DNA from 3 places in the Paenibacillus sp. JT22N15 genome. Region 1 is predicted to be linked to each of the others. Evidence: riboswitches for the same ligand, from Rfam matches in the RefSeq annotation. Region 1 holds a riboswitch; each other region holds the start of a gene.
The links. Region 1 has a riboswitch for cobalamin ahead of AC50X8_RS03105 (energy-coupling factor ABC transporter permease). Riboswitches for the same ligand answer to the same signal wherever they lie in the genome.
Positions count from the first base shown of each region.

Region 1 (3,260 bases):
ATCGATGCATCGTTTTGACGAAGAGCCGCACAGCAATCGCCGCCGTACCCTGCAATTTGCCTTTAAAACCGTGTTGACCGCCGCGTGCACGCTGCGCGACCAGCATAGCCCCCGCCGTATCCAGCAGCAGAAAGATGAAGCGATACATAATAATCATGAGCTCCAGTACAATTTGCGGCATTTTCAACCGCTTCAGCACTTGCAGCAGATCCGGGAAGGGGGTCGTCAAGGTGATAAAAAACATACATGCCAGGCAAGCAAGAATACGCGTAAAAATATGTCCGGCCAGCCCTAACGATGCCTCTGGCACATACAGGCTAAGCGGCTCCCATGAAACGAGCATCCAGCCTGCTTTCGCTGCCGCCAAGCTTCCCGCTTCGCTGCTGCTATTGCTGAATTCAATGAGCAGCGCGGGCAAGCTGAGAATGAACAGCAGGCAAGAGGAGAAAAGCAGCGCCGCATAAAGCTTAGCGGGCACTTTCGCATAGCCGACCGTCCACAGTGCAAGCCATCCGAAAATGACAAGCTGTACGAGCGGATGAGCGATATAGGCAAGCAGCAGCAGAAGGGCTGCAAGCCCGCATTTCCAAATGGCGGGTAAATCCCGCAGCTTATTGGAATAAGAAATCGTATCAATCCATTTCATCATTGCTGCTTTGATTTCCCCGACTTCCCTTTAAAAAGGCCAATCACATAGCCGATTACGCCAGCGCCAATCGCAGCTTGCAGCGCGAACAGCATGCTTTCCGTTTCTCCCGGCACCTCAGTGAGCGGAGACGCCCAAGGCTCATAATGGGGCGCAATCGTCTGGATCATTTCCTCCGCCGCGCCATCCGCGCCGCCAAACTCGGCGTTAATGAATATTAAAGGCGCAACGGCAAGCAAAACAACAATGGCTAAAATCCAAATATTTTTGGCACTGCGGCTCATTACACGCGGTCCCCTTTCATTCTCCGCTTCAAAATAGACAGCTCGTCCGTATTAAAAGATTGCAGCCAGTTCCAGATCAATACCGTCAGCAAGCCTTCGCTAATAGCAAGCGGAACCTGGGTAATCGCAAAAATACCGCCAAATTTCATAAAGGATGCGAGAATGCCTCCCTCAACAGCCGGAAAAGCAACAGCCAGTTGAATCGAAGTAACGATATAAGTGGCCAGATCGGCAACAGCGGCAGCAGAAAAAATCGCCACGCCTTGCTTGCTGCCTGAACGCATCAGCAGCCGATAGACGGCATAGCCAGCAGCGGGACCTGCAACCGCCATTGAAAAAGCATTCGCCCCAAGCGTCGTCAGCCCGCCATGTGCAAGCAGCACCGCTTGAAACAGCAATACCATAGAACCTAATACGCTCATGGGCAGCGGCCCGAACATAACCGTTCCAAGCCCCGTTCCCGTCGGGTGCGAGCTGCTGCCTGTAACGGAAGGAATCTTAAGCGCGGACAGCACGAAGGTGAAAGCTGCCGCCAAGCCCAGCATCAGCTTAAGCTCTGGTGCTTCCTTTGTAATTTTCCGAATGGCGCGTACACCCAGGATGAAAAAAGGAATAAAGGCCACCCACCAAAAAATCGCCCACCCCACAGGCAAAAACCCTTCCATAATGTGCATCGCATATGCGGATTGCGGCTCATTCACCAGTAAAAAAAGCGTGAAGCCAATAACCAGCAAAGCGGTGCTAACTGCTGTCTTGCTTTTTAACTTGACCATTCGTTTCAATACCCTCCCCAATGTGTTCATGCCTGAAGACAACAAAAATTGACCGCCTTCCCTTCGCTGGGAAAACGGCCATGTGTACGCAGAAATAGACGGTTGCGCCAGCAAACAGACTGGTAGCAATCGCTTTCATTCGTACACCTATCCTTTCCGCGAAGGCACTGTGGTGCTGGAACGAGGTAGGTCTCCTGGCTAGCGGATCATTATTTTCCTTCGTCTTCCCTGGCTGCCCTAAAGCTTAGGCCAAGTGACTCCTGCTGGTGAAGGAAAACTCCCCGATTACAGTGGCGGGACCGCTCGGGATTTACACCCGATTCCCTGTTACCCTTTGACGTGCGCAAAGGCACCTCGTTCCATGTCAATCATTTTTCAAAATCCTTGTATTCATTGGTCATTTTGTAGTTTGATCTTATCACAAAAAATTCAGGCTGTCCCCTATAAATGTAAATGGCTACCTTCCTGTTAGAAGAAGGACAAAATAACGCCTACGACAAAACCGCATAATGCGCCGTTGACGCGAATCCACTGCAAATCGTTGCCGACCTTTTCCTCCAGCATGGAGACGAGCGCCTTGTCATCCATCCGGTCGAGATTATCCCGAACGAGCGCACCGATGCGATAGTGATTATTTTCAATAAGTCGAACGAGATAGCCGCGAATGCCATCTTCCCAATTGGCGAGCATTTCCTGCTTGCCATTCAAATAATCCGTTGCAAAACGGTATCCCTGCACAATGGCGCGCCCTCCGCTGCGATGCTGCTCCTCCAGCTTGTCCAGCACGAGCTGTCTCAGCTCCTCCAGACGCAAATGGATGAAGCGCTCCGTTTCAACGCTGTCCACCCCCTGTTCAATGAGCTGCTTCAGCTTGAGCATCAGCTCTTCGTTATCGGCAAGCTTCTCCGCCTGGGCTCTCACCTCAAGCAGCAGCTTCTGCCGATGCGGGCTTCCAGGATGGGAAAGCTCCTGCATCGTAGAGAGCAGCATGTTCTGGATCAAACCGCCGAGCTTCTCCTCGTTCATAAAGCCGACGAAAGCTTGCAGTGCAAACCCCATGAAGCCGCCTACCTTAAGCTCCTCCAGCTTTTTGAAGGCGAGCTTGCCGAGCATTTCCTCGGTTTCACGCTTGCGAATCCAATGGCCTACATGCTCCAGGCCGTAATCCAGCGCCCGTTCATCCCAACGCTCATGGACGAAACGATCCGCCAGCTTGCGCACGATTGGCGTAAAATCCTGCTTTTTCACATAATCAGCCAAAAATCCATGCAGCACACTGCTAACCCGCTCCAAAGGCAAGCGCTCCACTGCCGACTGGGCAAAATCAACCGCTGCCAGCCTGAACTTGCGCTTGCCAATCAGCCGAGTCGCCGCCGATGCCGCCCCAGCGAACAGTTGAAAGCCCGACAGCTTGCGGGTAATGCTTTCTTTATTCAGCAGTTCATTTTCCATAGCGCTGATGAGCGAGTTCACGATTTTCGCCCGGTTTTTGAGCAGCAAGGACGTATGCGGAATGGGAATGCCCATCGGATGGCGGAACAGCGCCGTCACCGCAAA
Region 1 covers NZ_JBXENV010000001.1:701,793-705,052, forward strand. Annotated here, with positions in the region: gene cbiQ (cobalt ECF transporter T component CbiQ) at 1-649, opposite strand, end outside; gene AC50X8_RS03100 (energy-coupling factor ABC transporter substrate-binding protein) at 646-930, opposite strand; gene AC50X8_RS03105 (energy-coupling factor ABC transporter permease) at 930-1,703, opposite strand; cobalamin riboswitch at 1,871-2,075, opposite strand; gene AC50X8_RS03110 (DUF445 domain-containing protein) at 2,172-3,260, opposite strand, start outside.

Region 2 (3,260 bases), on a different contig from region 1:
TGAATGAGCAGCGGATTATTCAGCCCCATCTCTTCTCTTTTCAAAGCAATTTGCTCTTCGGTCGGCTGGCTGAAGCCGTTCATGCTGAGCAGCTCGACAGCCGGGTCACCCGGAGAAGCGACGCTTAAGGCAAAGGCTATAAACGTAATGCCAATCAGGACGGGAACCGCCGCCGCCAACCTCCGAATGAAATAGGCCATCTTATTGCACCCGCTCCAGCTGCGGCAGCGTTGTACCATACACAAGTGCACCGTATCCGGTAATTTCTTTGCTGTACGCAATTAAGCTCGCATCATTAAACAGCGGAATCGTCGGCAATTCCTCGGCTGCAATATCCTGCAGCTCGTTATAAATCGCAGCGCGGTCATCCATATCCAGCGTCGTCTTCACCTGCTTTAACAGCTCATCCACACGGGCATTGCTGTAACCGAGCGTATAACTGATATTGCTTGAGCCTTCGCTCGCCATATAATTGTTCAAAATCGAATAAGGATCGCCATTCGGCAGCCCCTGAATGGCCAGTGCCAGATCGAAGTTTCCTTGTGCCTGTGCTTCCTTGTATGCCGCACCATCCAATATTTGAATCGTCACGTCCAGCTGCAGCTCTTGAAGCACAGCCTGAAGCAGCTCGGCTTGCGCTTTATACGGATAACGATCGAGTCCATAGGTAGGCACAATTAGCGTAACCGCCTGCCTGCTGTCCCCAAGCACCTCATGCGCCAGGGCGATTGCCTTTTCTGAATCATGGACGACAGGAATGTCCTTATAAAACGGCGATGTCGCATTCAAAATGTTCGCCGTAGCGGTCGGATAGCCCAAATACAGCTCCTTCACCAGCTGCTCGCGGTCAATCATCAGGCTCAGCGCCTGACGCATTTTCACATCATTGAATGGCGCTTTGGCACCGTTCGGATGCAGGTAATGGGAAATCGTCGATTTTGCCGTCGATACAGCAAAGCGTTCATCCTTCAGCAGCTCCTCGGCAAGGGCAGGAGGAATAGCGCCCAAATCCATGACGCCCAAAATCTCGCCAGATTTCAAGGCAGCAAGCCTTGTATCAGGGTCCGGTATGACGCGGACGCGGATTTTTTGGGCTTTTGCTTTTTCGCCATAATAACCGTCGTAAGCCTCTAGCAGTGAAAATTGATCCTTCTCATGCTGCACAAGCTTGAAAGGGCCTGTCCCTTGCGGCAGGCCGTTAAAGTCGCCACTTTCGTCAAAATTATTCGGGCTGTACATCGGGCTTGAAAAGTTGATCATCGAATACAGCAGCGTCGGCTGCGGATTGTCGAAAACAAGCTTAATCGTGCTATCATCAACCTTCACGACTTCCTGAAGGCTTGGGTATGAATTGTTGATGTCGAGCGTATAGAATGGCGAGCTTTTCGGGCTCACTTGCTTGTAACGGGCAAAATTTGCAAGTACCGCGTCCGCGTTGAATGGCGCGCCATCATGGAAGGTGACGCCTTTGCGCAGCATGAAGGTCCATTCCTTGGCATCAGCAGACATTTCCCACGCTTCCGCCAGCTTTGGAGCAGGCTTTCCATCCTCGGAAGCGGAAATCAACGGCTCCCATACATACAGAATGGTGCTCGTGTAATAAGCATCCTGCGGTCCCGGTGCTAAATCCCGCGGCGCAGCCAGCACGATTTCTTCAGAAGCAGCTGCTGTAGAGGCGGACGGAGCAGCAGACTGCTGCGACAGCTCATTATTGCTGCCTGATTCATTGGAACCGTTAACGCCACTGCACCCCATTAGAGCCAGCAGCAAGCATAGGCTAAATAAAACACCTATTGTTTTTTTGTTTTTTGCCATTTGTGTACGTTTCATCTTCTCTATTTCCTCTCCCTCTAGCAAAATCATCTTCCTGCAAAAATCCGCAAAAAAAGACAGCTCTACCTCCAGTCATAGGAAAGATAGAGCTGCCTGTTATTGTTATTTTCCATCATAGCAAATAAGCATGCGCGCTAACACTTCCCTATCCTCCGTAGGTTACAGCAGTGTTGTCAGAACAGGCAGGTCTCCTGGCTACCGGAAATTGTACTGGAAGCTGCCTTCCCAATCCCGCTAAGCGAGATCAGTGGCCTTGTAGCTTCAGCTAATCCGTAACAGTGGCGGGACCGCGTCGGTTTTGCACCGAACTTCCCTTTTAAGCTCCAGCCGCAGCTGTTGCACCTTATTCCCACAATTTTTCAGTTGTTTGCAAATCTGGTTGATTATATACCAGCCCTTTCATTTAAGCAACCTTTCCACTCCACTTTCCTTTCGTAATTATCTGATATAAAATAAAGCACATAGCATTTCGTAACTGGAGGGAACTACTGATGAAACCACAATTTCAGCCTTTATTTGAACCATTCACTTTCGCGAGCGGCATGTCTGTACATAATCGAATTGTCATGGCGCCCATGACAACCTGCTCGTCCAATCCGGACGGCACAGTGCCTGATGAAGAGCTTGCCTACTACAGCCGCCGCAGTGCTGGGCCCGGCATCGTCGTTACAGCGTGCGTCTACGTGAGCCGCAACGGCAAAGGCTTCCCCGGCGAATTTGGCGCGGATACGGACGCAATGATTCCAAGCCTCAAGCGTCTGGCCGATGCTATTAAAAGCCAAGGTGCGAAAGCGATTTTGCAAATTTTCCATGGCGGAAGATCATGCTTCCCTGGCCTAGTGCCAAATGATGATTTGGTGAGTGCCAGCAGCATTGCCCAGCAGGAGGGCGGAATTGTGCCACGCGAGCTGAACGAGGAGGAAATCAAGTCGATTATCGCCGACTTTGGCGAAGCGACACGCCGCGCGATTGAGGCTGGTTTTGACGGCGTTGAAATTCACGGTGCCAACGGCTACCTGCTGCAGCAATTTTACTCCCCGGCTTCCAATGTGCGTACCGACGACTGGGGCGGCTCTGTTCATAAACGTATGGCGTTCCCGCTCTACGTCGTTGAAGCTGTTAAGAAGGCAGCCGCTATGGCGCCGCAGCCGTTTCTTGTAGGCTATCGCTTCTCGCCGGAGGAGCCGGAAGAAGAAGGATTAACGATGGAGCATTCGTACCATCTGGTTAACGCTCTAATCGAGATGAAGCTGGATTATTTGCATGTGTCGCTTCAAGATTTCTGGTCGAAGCCGCGCAGAGGCGAGCAGGATTCGCAAAGCCGCATGGCATGGTTCGTCGAAAAATACAGCGAGCACATTCCGTTCATCGGTGTCGGCAGCATCACAACCGCAGAAGAAGCGCTTGAGGCGAAAAACTCCGGCGTG
Region 2 covers NZ_JBXENV010000008.1:224,941-228,200, reverse strand. Annotated here, with positions in the region: gene nikB (nickel ABC transporter permease) at 1-200, opposite strand, end outside; gene AC50X8_RS17630 (ABC transporter substrate-binding protein) at 202-1,830, opposite strand; cobalamin riboswitch at 1,998-2,195, opposite strand; gene AC50X8_RS17625 (NADH-dependent flavin oxidoreductase) at 2,325-3,260, shown strand, end outside.
Region 2: it holds a riboswitch for cobalamin, as region 1 does, so the genes downstream of both, AC50X8_RS17630 (ABC transporter substrate-binding protein) here and AC50X8_RS03105 (energy-coupling factor ABC transporter permease) in region 1, are expected to answer to the same signal.

Region 3 (3,260 bases), on a different contig from region 1:
AGGCTGAGCCCATCCGCGCGCAGCTTCGCCGTCACACTGTCCGGGTCCGATGTTGGAATCCGCACCAGCAAATGATGATGCGGCGTATATTCAATCGAACCCTTCTCGCCAACAGCCTGCGCCAATGCTACGAGCTGCTGGGGCGTGAAGTTTTTTGTCGCGACACCTGGGCTTACGGCAAACTCAAGTACCGATTGCTGCGCAAACACAGGCATAGGGCTCGATACTGCGCCAAACGCCGCACTAGGCTCGATCCCCTTGCTGCGATCATTCAGGAGAACCGCTTCCATCGCCAAATGCAGAGGCGATACTGCAGGTGCCGGGGCAGCCTCTGCCCTCATTGAAACGGCTGTATTTATTGGGGCTGGGGTCGGCTTCACGGGCGCAACCGGGGGGGCTACTGCAACCGCCATTCCGCCGCCCTGTCCATTATCATTTCTCGGTTCATCTGGCGCAACCGCCTGCGGCTCCTCCCGCTCGAGCAGCTGGTCCGTCGCGTCATATTCATCCGCACGATAGCCCCCGTCCGCTGGAAGCTCAGGCATTCCTGCCGTATGAAGCGCCCACGGCTCATTCTTCTCTTGCAGACGCTGGTGGGGCTTCAAAGGCTGCGCGCCTTCGCCAAGCGTATATTTGCGCTGATAGCCGCGCGGCGTAATCATTAGCCCGTCATAATTGACGGTCGTCGAGTTGCCGATGACGACTGTTGTCAGCATGCCGATATCATGGTCAAGCATACGGGCAAGCGTCGTCACGACAATGTCTTCACGGTCGCGGTACGCGCTTTTCACAATGCCTACCGGCGTATCTGGCGAGCGGTATTTGAGCAAAATCCGCTGAGTCTCCACGATTTGCCGCGTTCTTCTGCCGCTGCGCGGGTTATAAAGCGCAATGACGAAATCCGCTTGTCCGGCCGCTTCTACCCTGCGCGCAATCAGCTCCCAAGGCGTCAAATGATCGCTCAGGCTGATCGTGCAAGCATCATGCATTATCGGCGCGCCAAGCAGGGATGCTGTCGAGTTAATGGCAGAAATGCCGGGAATCACTTCAACCTCTACCCCGCCATTACGCTTCCAGCCTTTCTCAATCAGCACCTCATACACGAGTCCTGCCATGCCGTATACGCCCGCATCGCCGCTTGATATAACGGCTACCTTCTTGCCGTTCTCCGCTTGGCGCACCGCTTCCTGCGCCCGGCTGACCTCCTCTGTCATCCCCGTACGCACAATCGCCTGATCGCTGATTAGCTCCCGAATCAAGTCGACATACGTGTTGTAGCCGATGACAATATCGCTCTCCTGAATCGCTTCACGGGCGCGTTTCGTAATATGCTCGAAGCTCCCTGGGCCGAATCCGATAATTAACAGCTTGCCGACGCCTGCTTCACTCATTGATGCCCAACTCCTTCTATGTAGCAATTTACAATTTCTATCCAACAAAAAAAGCACCTCTAACGATATGTGTTAGAAATGCTTGAAAAGACCAATGTCCTTGTTAAACGCAGACAGCGAAGGGCCATCCAATCTCTAACACCTTCCTAATATCCACGTAGGTTTACAGTGTCGTTGAAATAAGCAGGTCTCCTGGCTTTGAAGCGTTAGGACGCTTCATACAGTGGCGGGTCCGCGCCGGTCTCTCACCGACTTCCCTATTAAGTCAACTTGGGCGCTTTGGCGCCTGCTGACACTTATTCCCTTCCTATTAAATTGTAATCTTAATGATAACATTAGATTGTATGATCGACAAGTGCGTTTATGCCATCAGCCTTGGCGCAAATAGAGCCGGCGCAAGCACGGACAGCATGTCCAGGCTGACACCAGCTCTATTTTTTACCGGAGCTATTTATTTCTTCTCAAGCGTTTCCCAAGCTGCATTCACGAGGGAATCAAACAGTTCATCGTCCTCTTCCAGCTCATCCTCAACCGCCAAAAGATCTTCTTCCTTGCCCGATTCATTCAGAAAAAACAAACCGTAGCCCCACTCTGTCGCCTTGCGGCTATGAAGGGTAATTTCGTATTGGTTCGTCTGGCCCTCTACTTCAAAATGAACCTTGCCTACGAAACCGGATTCCTTGGAGTTCGTCATGCTAGCATGCAAAATATTTACTTTCATCTTCCACTCTTCCTCTCTTTACCGTTACGATACCAGCTGCTGAAGTTGATTCACTTGATTTAACAGCTCGTTGATTTTGTTAATCGTATTTGGAATTTCCGTTGCGTCAATCAATGCTTTGCCGTCTTCGATCTGCTTCAGCACCGCATCAATGCTTTCCTGCAGCTTCAAATTATAATCGACCACGGACTGATGGACGTCCTTGGCAAAATCCGGCGCGTGCAGCTCGCCAAACTGCTTGATGGACTCCTGCACAGCTACCAGCTGTTCTTTATAATCAGCGCGTGCACTCGCATCATTTACGGCTTGCTCCGCAAGCTGCGTCGCCTGCTCGCTGAAATTTGTCAGCGTCTGCATGTACGTTGCTGCTCCCGTCACATATTCGGCCGAGTTTGATACGGAATTGACCGTCTGCTTGGCTTCCTCAAATAACGAGCATCCTCCTAATAATAACATTCCAATGATTAAAAGTATGCTTTTTCCTGAACGAATGGCCATGTTTAATCTCTTCCTTTCCGCCTGTCTTACACAGAGCATTACTTATACGGCAGATGCGTCCAAACGGTTGCATTTCGTCTTATCATTAAGCTTGTCCATCATTTAATAGAAAAATAAAACATGAGGCCGCAGATAGCTAAAATGCACGCTGGCTATTGTTCGCGTCTGCGGCATAACGATGCAGCCCTATCATTAAGCTGCGCCACTCCTTTGGCAGCTAACGCTTCGACTTGAAAGCATGCTGGCGCCATATGACGACGATAATGAGAAATAAAGCAATGACACCTGTAAGCAGCCACCCGGCCTGCTCATCGGTCAACTGATCCCCGGGAGCGGTTGCAGCCGGATCTGGAGCCTCATGACCCGCATGTTCATTACAGGGGGAGTCGGTTGGCGATGAGGCGGCAGCATTCGTCTGCTGCTCATTATTTGCAGGAGTACAGACATCTGCTGCGGACACGGATAGCGATGCGGAACTCCAGAGGCTTATTCCAATAAACAGGACTACGATAAATATTAGACGAAGGAACCTCTTTCTCATTTTGGCGAACCTCCTTTGCGCTTTTCGTTTCCCCTCATTTTATTCCTGTGCGCCCAGAACGGAAGCTTGGCCTATGGAATTTTCACACCTGTACATATATTAGCAGCAA
Region 3 covers NZ_JBXENV010000030.1:12,856-16,115, reverse strand. Annotated here, with positions in the region: gene cobJ (precorrin-3B C(17)-methyltransferase) at 1-1,391, opposite strand, end outside; cobalamin riboswitch at 1,557-1,706, opposite strand; gene AC50X8_RS32120 (hypothetical protein) at 1,843-2,112, opposite strand; gene AC50X8_RS32115 (DUF6376 family protein) at 2,137-2,568, opposite strand; gene AC50X8_RS32110 (hypothetical protein) at 2,828-3,151, opposite strand.
Region 3: it holds a riboswitch for cobalamin, as region 1 does, so the genes downstream of both, cobJ (precorrin-3B C(17)-methyltransferase) here and AC50X8_RS03105 (energy-coupling factor ABC transporter permease) in region 1, are expected to answer to the same signal.